2 regions of the Pseudomonas nunensis genome follow, and region 1 is predicted to be linked to the other one. Evidence: predicted binding sites of a transcription regulator. Region 1 holds the regulator's gene; the other holds the start of a gene.
The links. The regulator sigma-54, encoded in region 1, starts transcription at its own class of promoters, with help from an activator protein. The targets are predictions, from matches to a motif close to ANTGGCATNNANNTTGCTNT.
Positions count from the first base shown of each region.

Region 2: NK667_RS18220 (circularly permuted type 2 ATP-grasp protein) is a predicted target of sigma-54. The motif match lies at 3,977-3,996, and genes of this name have one in related genera.

Region 1 covers NZ_CP101125.1:5,178,803-5,186,639, reverse strand. Annotated here, with positions in the region: gene NK667_RS22875 (ZIP family metal transporter) at 1-749, shown strand, start outside; gene NK667_RS22870 (HPr family phosphocarrier protein) at 904-1,179, opposite strand; gene rapZ (RNase adapter RapZ) at 1,195-2,052, opposite strand; gene ptsN (PTS IIA-like nitrogen regulatory protein PtsN) at 2,055-2,519, opposite strand; gene hpf (ribosome hibernation-promoting factor, HPF/YfiA family) at 2,532-2,840, opposite strand; gene NK667_RS22850 (RNA polymerase factor sigma-54) at 2,914-4,407, opposite strand; gene lptB (LPS export ABC transporter ATP-binding protein) at 4,592-5,317, opposite strand; gene lptA (lipopolysaccharide transport periplasmic protein LptA) at 5,317-5,865, opposite strand; gene lptC (LPS export ABC transporter periplasmic protein LptC) at 5,852-6,424, opposite strand; gene NK667_RS22830 (KdsC family phosphatase) at 6,438-6,962, opposite strand; gene NK667_RS22825 (KpsF/GutQ family sugar-phosphate isomerase) at 6,962-7,837, opposite strand, start outside.
Region 2 covers NZ_CP101125.1:4,196,727-4,204,563, reverse strand. Annotated here, with positions in the region: gene NK667_RS18250 (ankyrin repeat domain-containing protein) at 1-391, shown strand, start outside; gene NK667_RS18245 (hypothetical protein) at 631-1,161, shown strand; gene NK667_RS18240 (PLDc N-terminal domain-containing protein) at 1,233-1,424, shown strand; gene speE (polyamine aminopropyltransferase) at 1,699-2,574, shown strand; gene NK667_RS18230 (hypothetical protein) at 2,798-3,031, shown strand; gene NK667_RS18225 (ribonuclease E inhibitor RraB) at 3,246-3,587, shown strand; gene NK667_RS18220 (circularly permuted type 2 ATP-grasp protein) at 4,028-5,437, shown strand; gene NK667_RS18215 (alpha-E domain-containing protein) at 5,450-6,400, shown strand; gene NK667_RS18210 (transglutaminase family protein) at 6,397-7,212, shown strand; gene NK667_RS18205 (c-type cytochrome) at 7,327-7,837, opposite strand, start outside.

The sequences.
Region 1 (7,837 bases):
AGGGTGGGGCGATATGCGCCTTGGGTACTGCGTTGGGAGCGGTGCCGGTGCTGGTGATTCGGCGCATGCCCCAAGCGCTCAGCGATACCTTGCTCGGTTTCGGTGCCGGGGTGATGCTCGCGGCGACGGCGTTTTCGCTGATCGTGCCCGGCATCTCTGCGGCCGAAAGCCTGGGGCTGACACCTTGGGCGGCCAGTGGCCTGATCAGCTTCGGCATCATGCTCGGTGCATTCGGGCTATTTCTGGTGGACCGCAAGGTCTCTGGGGCCAGCCCGGAAATGCTCGTCGGTACGTTGGAACGACCGGTGATCCCGCCGCGAATCTGGCTGTTTGTGTTTGCCATCATTGCCCACAACATTCCTGAAGGCATGGCGGTCGGGGTTTCGGCCGGTGGCGGAATGCCTGATGCCGACAGCCTGGCCATGGGCATCGCTTTGCAGGATGTACCCGAAGGACTGGTGATTGCCTTGGTGTTGGCCGGGGCGGGGATGTCGCGGGTCAAGGCGTTCCTGATCGGTGCCGCGTCAGGGTTGGTCGAACCGGTGTTCGCGTTGTTGTGTGCGTGGCTGGTCAGCCTGGCTGAATTGCTATTGCCGTTGGGTCTGGCGCTGGCGGCCGGGGCAATGCTGCTGGTGGTGACCCATGAGGTCATCCCGGAGTCGCGACGCAATGGTCACGACAAACTGGCTAGCCTGGGATTGTTGATGGGGTTTTGCTTGATGATGGTCATGGATACGGCGCTGGCTTGACGCGGGTTTTGTAGCAGCTGGCGAAGCCTGCGTTCGGCTGCGAAGCAGTCGTCAATCCTGTGCAAGCGGTTTGCGTGTGAGACCGTATTGTCTGATTTCACCACTGCTTCGCAGCCGAACGCAGGCTTCGCCAGCTGCTACACAAGGATGCGGATCAGCCACCTTCGCCGAAGTAGTCGTTGATCAGTGCCACCAATGCTTGCAGCGCCTCTTCAGCCTGTTCGCCTTCAGTGCTCAGGTGGATCTTTGTGCCTTTGCCAGCCGCCAACATCATCATGGCCATGATGCTTTTACCGTCGACTGTGGATTCCGGCGTGCGTCCTACTCTGATCGAGCAATCCTTGAACTCACCGGCAACGCCAACGAATTTTGCAGAAGCGCGGGCGTGCAGGCCCAGCTTGTTGATGATTTCAATTTCCAGAGCAGGCATCGCGTTGTGAATCCTTTAGCTGAGGTCGCGGTGGCGAACCTGGACGTTCTTCAGGGATTGTTGCAGGGCCTGACCCAGACGTTCGGTCAGGTAGACGGAGCGGTGATGACCGCCGGTGCAGCCAATGGCAATGGTGACGTAGGCGCGGTTGCTGGCGGCAAATCGCGGTAGCCACTTGAACAGGTAACCGTAGATATCCTGGAACATCTCTTCGACGTCCGGCTGCGCAGCCAGGTACTCGGCCACTGGTTGATCGAGTCCTGATTGCGCTCGCAGCTCCGGTTTCCAGTACGGATTGGGCAGGCAACGCACGTCGAACACCACGTCGGCATCTACCGGCATGCCACGCTTGAACCCGAAAGACTCCACCAGGAACGCCGTGCCGGGCTCCGGCTGGTTCAGCAGGCGCAATTTGATGGTGTCGCGCAACTGGTACAGGTTCAGGCTGGTGGTGTTGATCTTGAGGTCAGCCAGATCGGCGATCGGCCCCAGCAACTGCGTCTCGTCTTCGATCGCCTCGGCCAGTGAGCGATTGGCGTTGCTCAGCGGGTGGCGGCGGCGGGTTTCCGAGAAACGCTTGAGCAGGGTTTCTTCATCGGCGTCCAGGTACAGCACATCGCACTGGATATGCCGGCTGCGAACTTCTTCAAGTAATTCGGGAAAGCGCGAGAGGTGGCTGGGCAGGTTGCGCGCGTCGATGGACACGGCGACCAGCGGCTGTGCCAGCTCGGTATGAATCAGGGCGCGTTCGGCCAGTTCCGGCAGCAAACCGGCGGGCAGGTTGTCGATGCAGTAGTAGCCGTTGTCCTCAAGGACATTGAGCGCGGTACTTTTACCGGAGCCGGAACGGCCACTGACAATGATCAGGCGCATGATTAGTGACCGTTTTGCTCGTCCAGGACAACCTGATACAAGGCTTCGTTGCTCGGGGCACTGCGCAGTTTTTCGCGTACTTCCTTGCGATCGAGCATGCTGGCGATCTGGCGCAGCAACTCCAGGTGCGCATCGGTGGCGGCTTGCGGGACGAGCAGGACAAACAGCAAGTCAACCGGGGCGCCGTCGATGGCGTCGAAATCGATAGGTGCATCAAGGTGCATCAGGGCGCTGATGGGGGAGTTGCAACCCTTGAGGCGACAGTGGGGGATGGCGATGCCGTTGCCAAAACCGGTCGAACCGAGTTTTTCACGGGCAATCAGAGCCTCGAAGACATCTTGCATCTCCAGATCCGGCACTTCCCGGGCGATCAGGTTGGCAATTTGCTCGAGGGCTTTCTTTTTACTGCCGCCCGGCACGTTCACGAGGGAACGGCCGGGGGTCAGGATATTTTCAAGTCGGATCATGGGTAGGGAGTGTTAACGACCGGTCGCGCCCTGGAGGAGGCTCTGGGTCTTTTCCTTATGCTTTTTGAGTTGTTTATCCAGCTTGTCGGTAAGTGAGTCGATCGCCGCGTACATATCGGTATGTTCCGCGTTGGCGACCACTTCACTGCCGGGAATATGCAGGGTGGCTTCGATTTTCTGCTTCAGCTTTTCGACCGTCATCGTCACCTGCACATTGGTGATCTTGTCGAAATGCCGCTCTAATCGTTCGAGTTTTTCGCCGATGTAGGCGCGCAGGGGTTCGGTCACTTCCAGTTGGTGTCCACTGATGTTGACTTGCATACAGCTTCTCCTTCGTTGCCAGTGCATAAAGCGGCAGGTAGAGGTACCTGCCACTGGAACGCTGTGCTGTGGCTTACATCAACCGCTTGCGTTCGCTCGAAGGCGCGATCCCGAGGGACTCGCGGTACTTGGCGACGGTGCGGCGAGCCACCTGAATGCCTTGTGCCTCCAGTAAACCAGCGATCTTGCTGTCACTCAACGGCTTTTTCTGATTTTCCGCGGCAACCAGTTTTTTGATGATCGCGCGGATCGCTGTGGACGAGCATTCACCGCCTTCAGAGGTGCTGACATGGCTGGAGAAAAAGTATTTCAGCTCATATATGCCCCGAGGGGTATGCATGAACTTCTGGGTAGTTACCCGCGAAATCGTCGATTCGTGCATGCCCACTGCTTCGGCGATGTCATGCAGGACCAGCGGTTTCATGGCTTCGTCGCCGTATTCCAGGAAGCCGCGTTGGTGCTCGACGATCTGGGTGGCCACTTTCATCAGGGTTTCGTTGCGGCTTTGCAGGCTCTTGATGAACCAGCGGGCTTCCTGCAACTGATTGCGCATGAAGGTGTTGTCGGCGCTGGTGTCGGCGCGGCGTACGAAACCGGCGTACTGGGCGTTGACCCGCAGCCGTGGCACCGACTCCTGGTTCAACTCCACCAGCCAGCGCTCGTTGTCCTTGCGCACGATCACGTCGGGAACGACGTATTCGGCTTCGCTGGACTCGATTTGCGAGCCCGGACGCGGGTTCAGGCTCTGGACCAGTTCGATGACCTGGCGCAGTTCATCTTCCTTGAGTTTCATGCGGCGCATCAACTGGCTGTAGTCGCGGCTGCCGAGCAGGTCGATGTAATCGGTGACCAGGCGCTTGGCCTCGGCCAGCCAAGGCGTCTTGGCGGCCAGTTGGCGCAATTGCAGCAACAGGCATTCGCCCAGGTTGCGGGCGCCGATTCCGGCCGGTTCGAATTGCTGGATGCGGTGCAGGACGGCTTCGATTTCGTCCAGTTCGATGTCCAGTTCCGGATCGAAGGCTTCGAGGATTTCCTCGAGGGTTTCGTCCAGATAGCCCTGATTGTTGATGCAATCGATCAGGGTCACGGCGATCAGGCGATCGGTGTCGGACATCGGTGCCAGGTTGAGTTGCCAGAGCAGGTGGCTTTGCAGGCTCTCGCCGGCCGATGTGCGGGTGGTGAAATCCCACTCGTCGTCATCGTTGCTCGGCAGGCTGCTGGCGCTGGTCTGGTAGACGTCTTCCCACGCGGTATCGACGGGCAGCTCGTTGGGAATGCGCTCGTTCCAGTCGCCTTCCTCGAGGTTATCCACCGTCGGGGCGGTTTCCTGGTAGGAGGGTTCCGAAACATCGGCGTTGGGTTGCTGTTCGGCTTTGTCGGCCAAGGGGTCGGCGTTATCGAAGTCGTCGCCTTCTTCCTGGCGTTCGAGCATCGGATTGGACTCCAGGGCCTCCTGGATTTCCTGTTGCAGGTCCAGGGTCGACAATTGGAGCAGGCGGATGGCCTGTTGCAGCTGAGGTGTCATCGTCAGCTGCTGGCCCATTCTCAAGACTAGCGATGGTTTCATGGCAGGGGCTTAACACCTTATTCGCCGGCGCGCATGCGCCATCCACTACAGGGCGCCGGAGCGCCAAACTTAAGCAAATTATATGCCCGATACTGCAGGGTTTGCCTAGAGCGCTGTAACAATAAAAAAATGTTGATTTTTTATCGATACAAGCGCTCGGGCTTCCAGCCAGACACCTCAGTGCTTAAAGGCGGAACTCATGGCCCAGGTACACTTCCTTGACCAGTTCGTTGGCCAGGATGGTGGCAGAGTCACCTTCGGCGATCAGCTGGCCATCGTTGACGATGTAGGCGGTTTCGCAGATATCCAGGGTTTCACGGACGTTGTGGTCGGTGATCAGCACGCCAATGCCCTTGGCCTTGAGGTGATGGATGATCTGTTTGATGTCGCCTACCGAAATCGGGTCTACACCGGCGAAAGGTTCGTCGAGCAGGATGAATTTCGGGTTGGTGGCCAGCGCGCGGGCGATTTCTACCCGGCGGCGTTCACCACCGGACAGGCTCATGCCCAGGTTGTCGCGGATATGGCTGATGTGGAATTCCTGCAGCAGGCTTTCCAGCTCTTTGCGGCGACCGGCCTTGTCGAGTTCCTTGCGGGTCTCGAGGATGGCCATGATGTTGTCGGCCACCGACAGTTTGCGGAAGATCGACGCTTCCTGCGGAAGATAGCCGATACCGGCCTTTGCACGACCGTGCATCGGCTGGTGGCTGACGTCCAGGTCGTCGATCAGTACGCGGCCCTGATCGGCCTGTACCAGGCCGACGATCATGTAGAAACAGGTGGTCTTGCCGGCGCCGTTCGGGCCCAGCAGGCCGACGATCTGACCGCTGTCGATAGACAGGCTGACATCACGCACGACCTGGCGGCTCTTGTAGCTCTTGGCCAGATGCTGAGCTTTCAGGGTTGCCATTAATTGGCCTTTTTCTGGTCGGTTTTCGGCTTCGGCTGGATCACCATGTCAATGCGCGGACGCGATTCGGTGACCTTGTTACCCGTGGCACGACCGGCGCTCGCCAGTTTCTTGACCGTGTCGTAGACGATTTTCTCGCCCTGGGTGGTGTTGTTGTCTTTGTCGACAACCTTGGCCTTGTCGATCAGCACGACGCGGTTTTGCGCGGCGTGGTACTGGATGGTCACGCCCCAGCCCTGGACAGGCTTGGAGTCGCCAGCGGTCTGCAGTTGCTCGAAGTAGGCAAGGTTGCCCACCGAGGTCACGACATCGATGTCACCGGCCGGGGTGCGGGTGATGGTCACGGTGTTGCCGGTGACCTTCATCGAGCCCTGGGTAATGATCACGTCGCCTTTATAGGTGGCAACGCCGTTCTTGTCGTCCAGCTGGGCATCGTCGGCCTGAATGCGGATAGGCTGCTCTTGATCGTTCGGCAGAGCCCAGGCGCTCACGCTTCCCAGTGCTGCGCCCAGACTGAGCAAAATAGGGAGAGTTTTAACGAGCCTCATACTGTCCTCTTACGTTCGATAGCAGGTGTATCCTGCTTTCTTTCAAATACGCTTTCATTCCGTTGCCAGTCGATACACCGCCAGCGCCGTCGATTCTAACGGGTTGGTCGGTCTGCGCATATTGCTGCTGCGGGAACACTGTCATACGGGTGCTGGTAACAATCAATTCACGCTTCTGTTCATCGGTGCGCGCAATGCGGACCGAGTCGATCAGCTCTACCTGTGTGCCGTCTGCATTCACTTCGCCACGCAAACTCGTGACATGCCAAGGGAATTCGGTGCCGCGATACATGTTCAGGTCCGGGTTGGTCAGCAGCGACACGTCGGTCGCCTTGAGGTGCTCGACCTTGTCGGACGTCAGGTCGTACTGCAAGCCGCCGTCGGGCAGATACTGAACGCTGTGAGCGTTGAGTGCGTAATAGTCGATTGCGCTTTCATCGACTTTTGCCACTGGCTTGTCGAGGAAGCGTTCCGGGCTGATGTTCCAGTAGCCGACCGCAGCGAATATCGCAGCGATGCAACCGAAGAGCATGAACCTGCGAAACTTTTTGCTCAGAATAAACATAATTGGCTCACAAATACGCGGCGTTGGCCGCATCCAGGCGGCCTTGGGCGCGCAGGATCAGTTCGCAGAATTCGCGGGCGGCACCTTCGCCGCCACGGGCCAGAGTGACACCGTGGGCGTGTTCGCGCACAAAACTGGCGGCATTGGCCACCGCCATGCCCAGGCCGACGCGGCGAATCACCGGCAGGTCCGGTAGATCGTCACCGAGGTAGGCAACCTGTTCATAGCTTAGGTTGAGTTGGCCAAGAAGCTCGTCAAGTACAACGAGTTTGTCTTCGCGACCCTGGTAAAGATGTGGAATGCCGAGGTTTTTCGCTCGACGTTCGACTACCGGGGTTTTACGGCCGCTGATGATAGCGGTCTGCACGCCGGCTGCCATCAACATCTTGATGCCCTGGCCGTCGAGGGTGCTGAAAGTCTTGAATTCACTGCCGTCTTCGAGGAAGTACAGGCGCCCGTCGGTGAGGACGCCGTCGACGTCGAAAACCGCCAGCTTGATGTTCTTGCCGCGTTGCAGCAGGTCGTCGCTCATTACATTACTCCTGCACGCAGAAGATCGGAGAGGTTGAACGCGCCTACCGGGCGGTCATCCTTGTCGACGACTACCAGTGCGTTGATTCGATGGTCTTCCATGATTTTCAGGGCTTCAGCTGCCAGCATATCGGGCCGGGCGGTCTTGCCATGAACAGTCATGACCTCGTCGATGGTCGTGTGGTGGATATCGATGGTCCGGTCGAGGGTGCGGCGCAAATCGCCGTCGGTGAAGATCCCGGCCAATTTGCCGTCGGCCTCCACGATCGCGGTCATGCCCAGGCCCTTGCGGGTCATTTCCATCAAGGCGTCCTTGAGCAGCGTGCCACGTTGCACCTGGGGCAATTCTGCGCCGGCGTGCATGACGGTTTCGACTTTCAGCAGCAGGCGTCGGCCCAGCGCGCCGCCCGGATGGGAAAACGCGAAGTCTTCAGCGGTAAAGCCGCGCGCCTCCAGTAGCGCAACGGCCAGGGCATCGCCCATCACCAGTGCGGCGGTAGTCGAGGAGGTCGGCGCCAGGTTCAGGGGGCAGGCTTCGTGCTCCACGTGAACGTTGAGATTGATCTCGGCGGCCTTGGACAGCGGTGAGTCTGGATTACCGGTCATGCTGATCAGCTTGATGCCCTGGCGCTTGATCAGCGGCAGCAGGGTGACGATTTCATTGGTGGAGCCGGAGTTCGACAGCGCCAGGATAATGTCGTCGCGGGTGATCATGCCCATATCGCCGTGGCTGGCTTCAGCCGGGTGAACGAAGAAAGCCGTGGTGCCGGTGCTGGCCAGGGTGGCGGCAATCTTGTTGCCGATATGGCCGGATTTGCCCATGCCCAGCACGACCACGCGGCCTTTGCTGGCCAGAATCATCTCGCAAGCGCGTAC
Region 2 (7,837 bases), 980 kb from region 1:
CCTGCGCAACCACAAGGGCGACACCTTGCTGATGCTGGCCGCGTACCACGGCCACGTGGACACCGTGAAAGTGTTGCTGGAACACAAGGCCGACCCGGAAATCCGCAACGACAACGGCCAGAGCCCGATTGCCGGCGCCGCGTTCAAGGGCGACCTGGCGGTGGTCAAGGCGCTGGTAGACGGCGGAGCGCAAGTGGAAGGTTCGTCGTTCGACGGCCGCACGGCGCTGATGATGGCGGCGATGTTCAACCGCGTGGAAATCATCGACTACCTGATCAGCAAAGGCGCCGACCCGAAAGCCAAGGACGCCAATGGCGTGACCGCGCTGGACGCGGCGAAGACTATGGGTGCGACGGATACCACTGCTCAGCTTGAGAAGCTGCTCGGTTGATCCGACGCGCTCCCCTGTGGCTGCGGGGCTCTTGTGGCGAGGGGGCTTGCTCCCGCTCGGCTGCGTAGCAGTCGTAAACCCGGCGAATACGGTTTACCTGAAAGATCGCATTGTCTGATTTCAGGGCCGCTACGCGCCCCAACGGGGGCAAGCCCCCTCGCCACAGGTTCCCGCCAAAATGCCTGTTAATGCGGTATCCTTCGCGCCCTAAAATTTCCCTCGCTACAGGATCCATCCCCATGAAAGCCGCACTCGTCGAACTCATCAGCAAAATCAGCTCCGGGTGCATGGGCGATGACGAAATCCTGAAGATCGCTGACGAAGCGGCCCAGGCCTACGCCGATCCGCAGGCTTTTCTGACAGCCAACCCGGACATCAACTACGACGACACCTTCCCGATGCCGTTGGGCGAATGGGTCGTGGTGGGCAGCCTGCCGGAAACCGTGCTGTTCCAGGCCGACACCTACGTGGACCTGTTCGCGCAAATCGTTGCCTCGTTCGGCCCCGGCGTCGACTTCAACATCAAGCCCAAGCAACTGGCCAAGACCGAAGCCCTGACCGCGCTCAATCGCATCCAGGTGCAGATGGGCAGCATGAACAAGGACAACGGCGGTTACACGCTGCTGAACTTCAGCCAGTTGCTCGACGATGAACTGCAAGTGGTGCTGGTCTACGGTAACGACGTGCCGCGCGTGCTCGAACTGTGCGCACAGGTCGGCATCGCCGCCGCGCCTTCCCTGGAAGCCCTGAAAGTGGCGATCCACGTTTAATGGAATAAAACGGAACCCTTGCAAGGGCCGACTATCCTAAGACTGCATGCCACTATCTTGGGAGCGACACCATGGGTTCCACGTTCAACGGTCTGGTTGGCCTGATCATTCTTGCCCTGGACATCTGGGCCATCATCAACGTGCTGAAAAGTGGCGCCGAAACCGGGATGAAAATCATCTGGGTGCTGCTGATCCTGCTGCTGCCGGTACTGGGCCTGATCATCTGGGCCATCGCCGGGCCACGAGGCAACGTCCGCATCTAACGGGTGAATCCTGTTTACCTGTAGGAACACAGGACCTGTGGGAGCGGGCTTGCTCGCGAAGGCGGAATGTCAGTCGACATCAACATTGACTGCCACACCGCCTTCGCGAGCAAACCCGCTCCCACATGGGATTGCGTCCGCGTCAGCAACTGACGTTCGACCTGTCATGTTCCGCAACGTAGAATGCGCGCCTTTCCCGGGCAATCGAGCCTTTCGATTGGCCATCATGGGCGGGTAACCGTCCGTTGCCGCCGCATTCATCGGAGCACTTCCCATGAGCACCACCAAGACCAGCGAATACCTGGAAACCCTGTACGAAGGCTACGGCCAGCGTTTTCGCATGGAAAAACTGCTGCACGAAGTGCGCACCGAACACCAGCACCTGGTGATCTTCGAAAACCCGCGCATGGGCCGGGTCATGGCGCTGGACGGTGTGATCCAGACCACCGAAGCCGACGAATTCATCTACCACGAAATGCTCACCCACGTGCCGATCCTCGCCCATGGCTCCGCCAAGCGCGTGCTGATCATCGGCGGTGGCGACGGCGGCATGTTGCGTGAAGTGGCCAAGCACGGCAGCGTCGAACACATCACCATGGTCGAGATCGACGGCACCGTGGTCGACATGTGCAAAGAGTTCCTGCCGAACCACTCCAAGGGCGCGTACGAAGACCCACGGCTGAACCTGGTGATCGACGACGGCATGCGTTTCGTCGCCACCACCACCGAAAAATTCGACGTGATCATTTCCGACTCCACCGACCCGATCGGTCCGGGTGAAGTGCTGTTCTCGGAAAACTTCTACCAGGCTTGCCACCGTTGCCTGAACGAAGGCGGCATCCTGGTGACCCAGAACGGCACACCGTTCATGCAACTGGGCGAAGTGCAGACCACCGCTGGCCGCCTGCGCAGCCTGTTCCCGGACTGGCACTTCTATCAAGCGGCCGTGCCGACCTACATCGGCGGCGCGATGACCTTCGCCTGGGGCGCGACCAACACCGCGTATCGCAAATTGTCCCGCGAAACCCTGCAACAGCGCTTCGCCGGCAGCGGCATCATCACCCGCTACTACAACCCGGAAATCCACATCGGCGCTTTCGCGATGCCGCAATACGTGCTGAACGCGATCAACAAGCCAAGTAACGATTAAAAAGTTATCCACAATCCCAATGTGGGAGCGGGCTTGCTCGCGAAAGCGGTGTGTCAGTCAATATTAATGCCGACTGACATGACGCCTTCGCGAGCAAGCCCGCTCCCACAATGGGTTGTGGTGTTTTTTAGAGGGTGTATCAGGTAATTCGTTTGAACGATCAGTCAGGCCAAAAGTCCAGATGGTTGTAAGCCCATTTGCGGGTTTGATCGAGGAGGCACTGATGCAAAAGTGGAAGATCACTTTCGTGGATGATCACGGCGAAACGCTCGATGAAGTCTTTGAGTGCGACGAGTGCCCGGATAACGAGCACGCGGCCAAACTCATCAAGGCCCGGCTCCTGCCCGTCGCTGCCGAACTGGATCTGAACGATCTGGAAGGGCGAACCGACGACGCCAGCGTAAAAAGTCTCAAGACCCAGAACAGCATTCAAATCCTCGGCATTACTCCTGTCTGAACCTCACCTGTCTCATTCACATCCAGACCTTGGCAGCGGCTCCGACTTGGGGCTACTCTGCAAGCGAGATCAGCGAACGGATCGCTAAGGTCTGGTCTTGTCAGCTACATGCTTAAACCCCGACGGCAACCTGGTTGCCGTATCGTCTCCACCAATCGGTTGCGGGCGTCGGGAGTACGGAAAGTCTATCCATATGGTTTTAGGAGGACGATTCATGAGCACAGCCTATCAAGAAGACATCAGTACCAGCGTACTGCGCCGCATGAAGGAAGGCGGGTTCGACTTTTCAAGATTCCATCCCATCGAGTTCTACGCGATTTTCCCGGACGAGGAGCGGGCACGCAGGGCGGCAGGTCATTTTTGTGGTGAATCCTTGAATGCCCAGATCAGCGTGCGCGACGACGGCGCGTGGCATCTGGAACTGAGCAAAGTGATGTACGCCACCTACGATGGCATCGGCGACTTTGAGCAGGACTTCGAGGCCGTGGTTGAACCTCTGGGCGGGATCATCGAAGGATGGGGCGTCAAGCAAGAGGTACGAGGGCTACTCGCATAACACTATGAACAGCGACAACATCCAGCAACGGCTGACCTTCGGGTTGGCCGTTTTTGTTTGTGCGGTTTACCCATTCCCTGTAGGAGCTGTCGAGTGCAACGAGGCTGCGATCTTTTGATCTTCGCTTTTGATTCACAACATTTCAAAAACCCAAAAAAAAGCCGCCTAAACAGGCGGCCAAAGGGAAGTTGGAGAGGTTTTGAAACGAATGCGCCGATTATCCGCAGCAACTCCCGGGCAGTGAAATCAACTCTGACTATGCTGGTGATAGGCGACAACATTGCTTCGCAATGAAGCGGGGGCGATCAGGTTGGGGCGTTTGCCGCACAGGATTGGTGCGGCGCTTTTGGGGCGATTATCCAACTGATTGAAATTAAAGCGTTTATGCCGATGGCACGGGCCTTGCGAAGCCTAGATGTCCGGGTGACAAGGAGTACGGCATGATCCGCACCTATTTTGATGAGATGTACGATGCCGGCGGCCTGGTCCGCCCGCATTATCGGGAGTTTGCCCGTTGGCTGGCCGAGACGCCTGACGAGCTTCTGGCACAACGGCGACGCGAGGCCGATCTGTTGTTTCATCGTGCCGGCATAACCTTCACGCTCTACGGTGATGAGCAGGGGACAGAGCGCCTGATTCCCTTCGACACCATTCCTCGCAGTATCCCCGCCAGCGAATGGCGGATCGTCGAGCGCGGCTGCATCCAGCGGGTCAAGGCGTTGAACATGTTCCTCGCCGACCTCTATCACGAGCAGCGCATCATCAAGGCCGGCATCATCCCGGCCGAGCAAGTGCTGGCCAACGAGCAATACCAGTTGGCGATGCAAGGCCTGGATTTGCACCGGGATATCTATTCCCACATCTCCGGCGTCGATCTGGTGCGCGATGGCGACGGCACGTACTACGTGCTCGAAGACAACCTGCGTACACCGAGCGGCGTGAGCTACATGCTCGAAGACCGCAAGATGATGATGCGCCTGTTCCCCGAGTTGTTCGCGGCGCAGCGCATTGCTCCCATCGACCACTACCCGAACCTGTTGCTCGACACCCTGAAAAGCTCCAGCCCGATCGATAATCCGAGCGTGGTAGTGCTGACTCCTGGGCGCTTCAACAGCGCGTTCTTCGAGCATGCCTTTCTGGCGCGGGAAATGGGTGTGGAACTGGTGGAAGGCGCGGACCTGTTCGTGCGCGACGACAAGGTGTTCATGCGCACCACGGACGGACCGAAAGCCGTCGACGTGATTTATCGTCGCCTCGACGATGCGTTCCTTGATCCGCTGGCGTTCAACCCGGACTCGATGCTCGGCGTGCCAGGGCTGCTGTCGTCCTATCGCTCCGGCAACGTGGTGCTGGCGAATGCCATCGGCACCGGGGTCGCGGATGACAAGTCGGTGTATCCGTTCGTGACCGACATGATCCGTTTCTACCTGGATGAAGAACCGATCCTGAAGAACGTGCCGACGTTCCAGTGCCGCAACCCTTCGGAACTGTCCCACGTCCTGGCCAATCTTCCCGACCTGGTGGTCAAGGAAACCCAAGGCTCCGGCGGTTACGGAATGCTGGTGGGGCCGGCGGCAACGGCGGCGGAAATCGAGTCGTTCCGCGCACGGATCAAAGCCAAGCCCCACGCGTACATCGCGCAACCGACGTTGTCCCTGTCGACCTGTCCGACCTTTGTCGAAAACGGCATCGCGCCACGCCACATCGACCTGCGTCCGTTTGTATTGTCTGGCCGCGAAACCCGGGTCGTACCCGGCGGTTTGACCCGTGTTGCCCTGCGTGAAGGCTCCCTGGTGGTGAATTCCTCCCAGGGCGGCGGAACCAAGGACACTTGGGTGGTCGAGGATTGAAGGAAGCTTGCCATGCTAAGTAGAACTGCCTCGGATTTGTATTGGATGTCGCGTTACCTGGAGCGGGCGGAAAACCTCGCACGGATGCTCGACATCAGTTATTCGCTGTCGCTGATGCCGCAGGACGGCCGTGGTGACGGTCTGCACGAACTCGCCATGCCGCTGCTGATCACCGGCACGCTGGACGATTACCTGGAGCGCCACGGCGAGTTGCATGCCGAACGGCTGTTGCATTTCTTCGCCCTGGACGCGGCCAACCCGGCGAGCATCTATAGCTGCCTCGGTTCGGCGCGGGCCAGTGCCCATGCGGTGCGTGGGCGAATCACCGCCGACATGTGGGAAAACATCAACGCCACCTGGCTGGAAATTCGCGGGATCGCGGAGCAGGGCCTGAGTCGTTACGGCATGAGCCGTTTCTGCGAGTGGATCAAGGAACGTTCGCACCTGTTTCGCGGCGCGTCCTACGGCACGATCATGCGTAACGATGCGTTTCGTTTTATTCGTCTGGGCACGTTTATCGAACGGGCCGACAACACGTTGCGCCTGCTCGACGCGCGTTACGAAATGGCCGGCGATCAGGCCGAAGCGGTCAGCGATGGCACGGCGCACGCCTACTACCAGTGGAGTGCGTTGCTGCGGGCGTTGTCCTCGTTCGAGGCCTACACCGAGATCTACCGCGATGCACCTGGCGCCCGGCAGGTGGCCGAATTGTTGCTGCTGCGGGCTGATGTTCCGCGCTCGCTGAGGGCTTGCACCGAAGAAATCGACCAGATCCTCGCGCAATTACCGGGGGCCAACGGCCGTCCTGCGCAACGGTTGGCGGCAGAGATGGATTCGCGCCTGCGCTACACCGGCATCTCCGAAATTCTCGACGAAGGCCTGCACGCCTGGCTGACCGAGTTCATCCCGCTGGTGCGCCAGTTGGGCAACGCCATTCACAGTTCCTACCTGGAGGCTGCATGAGACTTTCCATTAGCCACGAGACCACCTATCACTACGAAGATCAGGTGCGGGCGAGCATCCAGTACCTGCGGCTGACACCCCACGACAGCGAGCGCCAGCACGTACTCAGCTGGCAACTCGACCTGCCGCGCCCGGTGCGCGCGCAGCTCGATCCGTTCGGCAACATCCTGCACGTGCTGACCATGGACGAGCCTCACGAGGCGATCATTATTGGCGCTCGCGGCCAGGTCGATATCGATGAACTGCGCGAAGCCGAACATGAGAGCCAATCGGCGCTGCCGTTCCTGCGTTTCACCCGATTGACCGAAGCCGACGAAGCCTTGCGGGCGTTCGCGGAAAAGGAATGCAAGAAGCGTCGGGATCGCACCGCGCTGATCGACTTGATGCAGGGCCTGAACCAGCACATGACCTACACGCCGGGCTCCACCGAAGTGGATACCAGCGCTGCCCAGGCCTTCGCCGGGCGTTCCGGTGTCTGCCAGGATCACACCCATGCGTTTCTCGCCTGCGCCCGCAGCCTGGGGATTCCAGCGCGTTATGTGTCGGGGTATTTGTACAGCGAGAACAGCGAACACCTGGCCAGTCACGCCTGGGCCGAAGCCTGGCTGGATGACGCGTGGTACAGCTTCGACGTGACTAACCAATTGGCCCGACCGGAGCGCCATCTGAAGCTGGCGGTGGGCCTGGATTACCTGGATGCCTGCCCGGTGCGCGGGATGCGCCGGGGCGGTGGGTGCGAGCAGATGCATGCGAAGGTGTTCGTGTCGCCGACGCCGGTTTTTGCGCCGGTAATCTCCGTCCAGCAGCAGTAATCGGGGATACCGCTTCGCGAGCAAGCTTCGCTCTTACAGGGGATCTGTGAACCGCACAAATCCCCTGTAGGAGCGAGGCTTGCCCGCGAAGAGGCCAGCCCGGCCAGCGCAAAGCTAAGGCTTAACCTTACGCCCCGCCATATGCTTCAAATACCCCACCAACAAATCCAGATCCCCCGCCGGCAACACCTGCTCGGAAAACGCCGGCATCTTCGCTTGCGGCCACTGCCTCAAACTCTGTGGATCACGAATGTAGCGCTTGAGGAAATCCGCGCCGAAGTACTCGGTGGGGTTGAACGGGATATTCAAATCCGGCCCGAACTGCGCATCGCCCGCGCCGTTGAGTCGATGGCAGGCCAGGCAATTCTTCTGGAACAAGGCAAAGCCTTGATTCACCGGATCGTCCGCCTTCAACGCAGGATCAGGTAGCAGGGCAGGAAAGCGTTGGGCCACTGGCGCCATGCGCTTGATGCTGGCGACTTCGAATGGCCATTGTTCCGGGCTGATATTGCCGGCCTGCGGATTGGTCCAGACCAGATAAAACGGCCCGGCACTGTGCTTGCCTTCAGACAGTGGCGGCCACGGCTTGGCCGGGTCTTCAATCGCCAGCCAGGCCTGCGCGCCT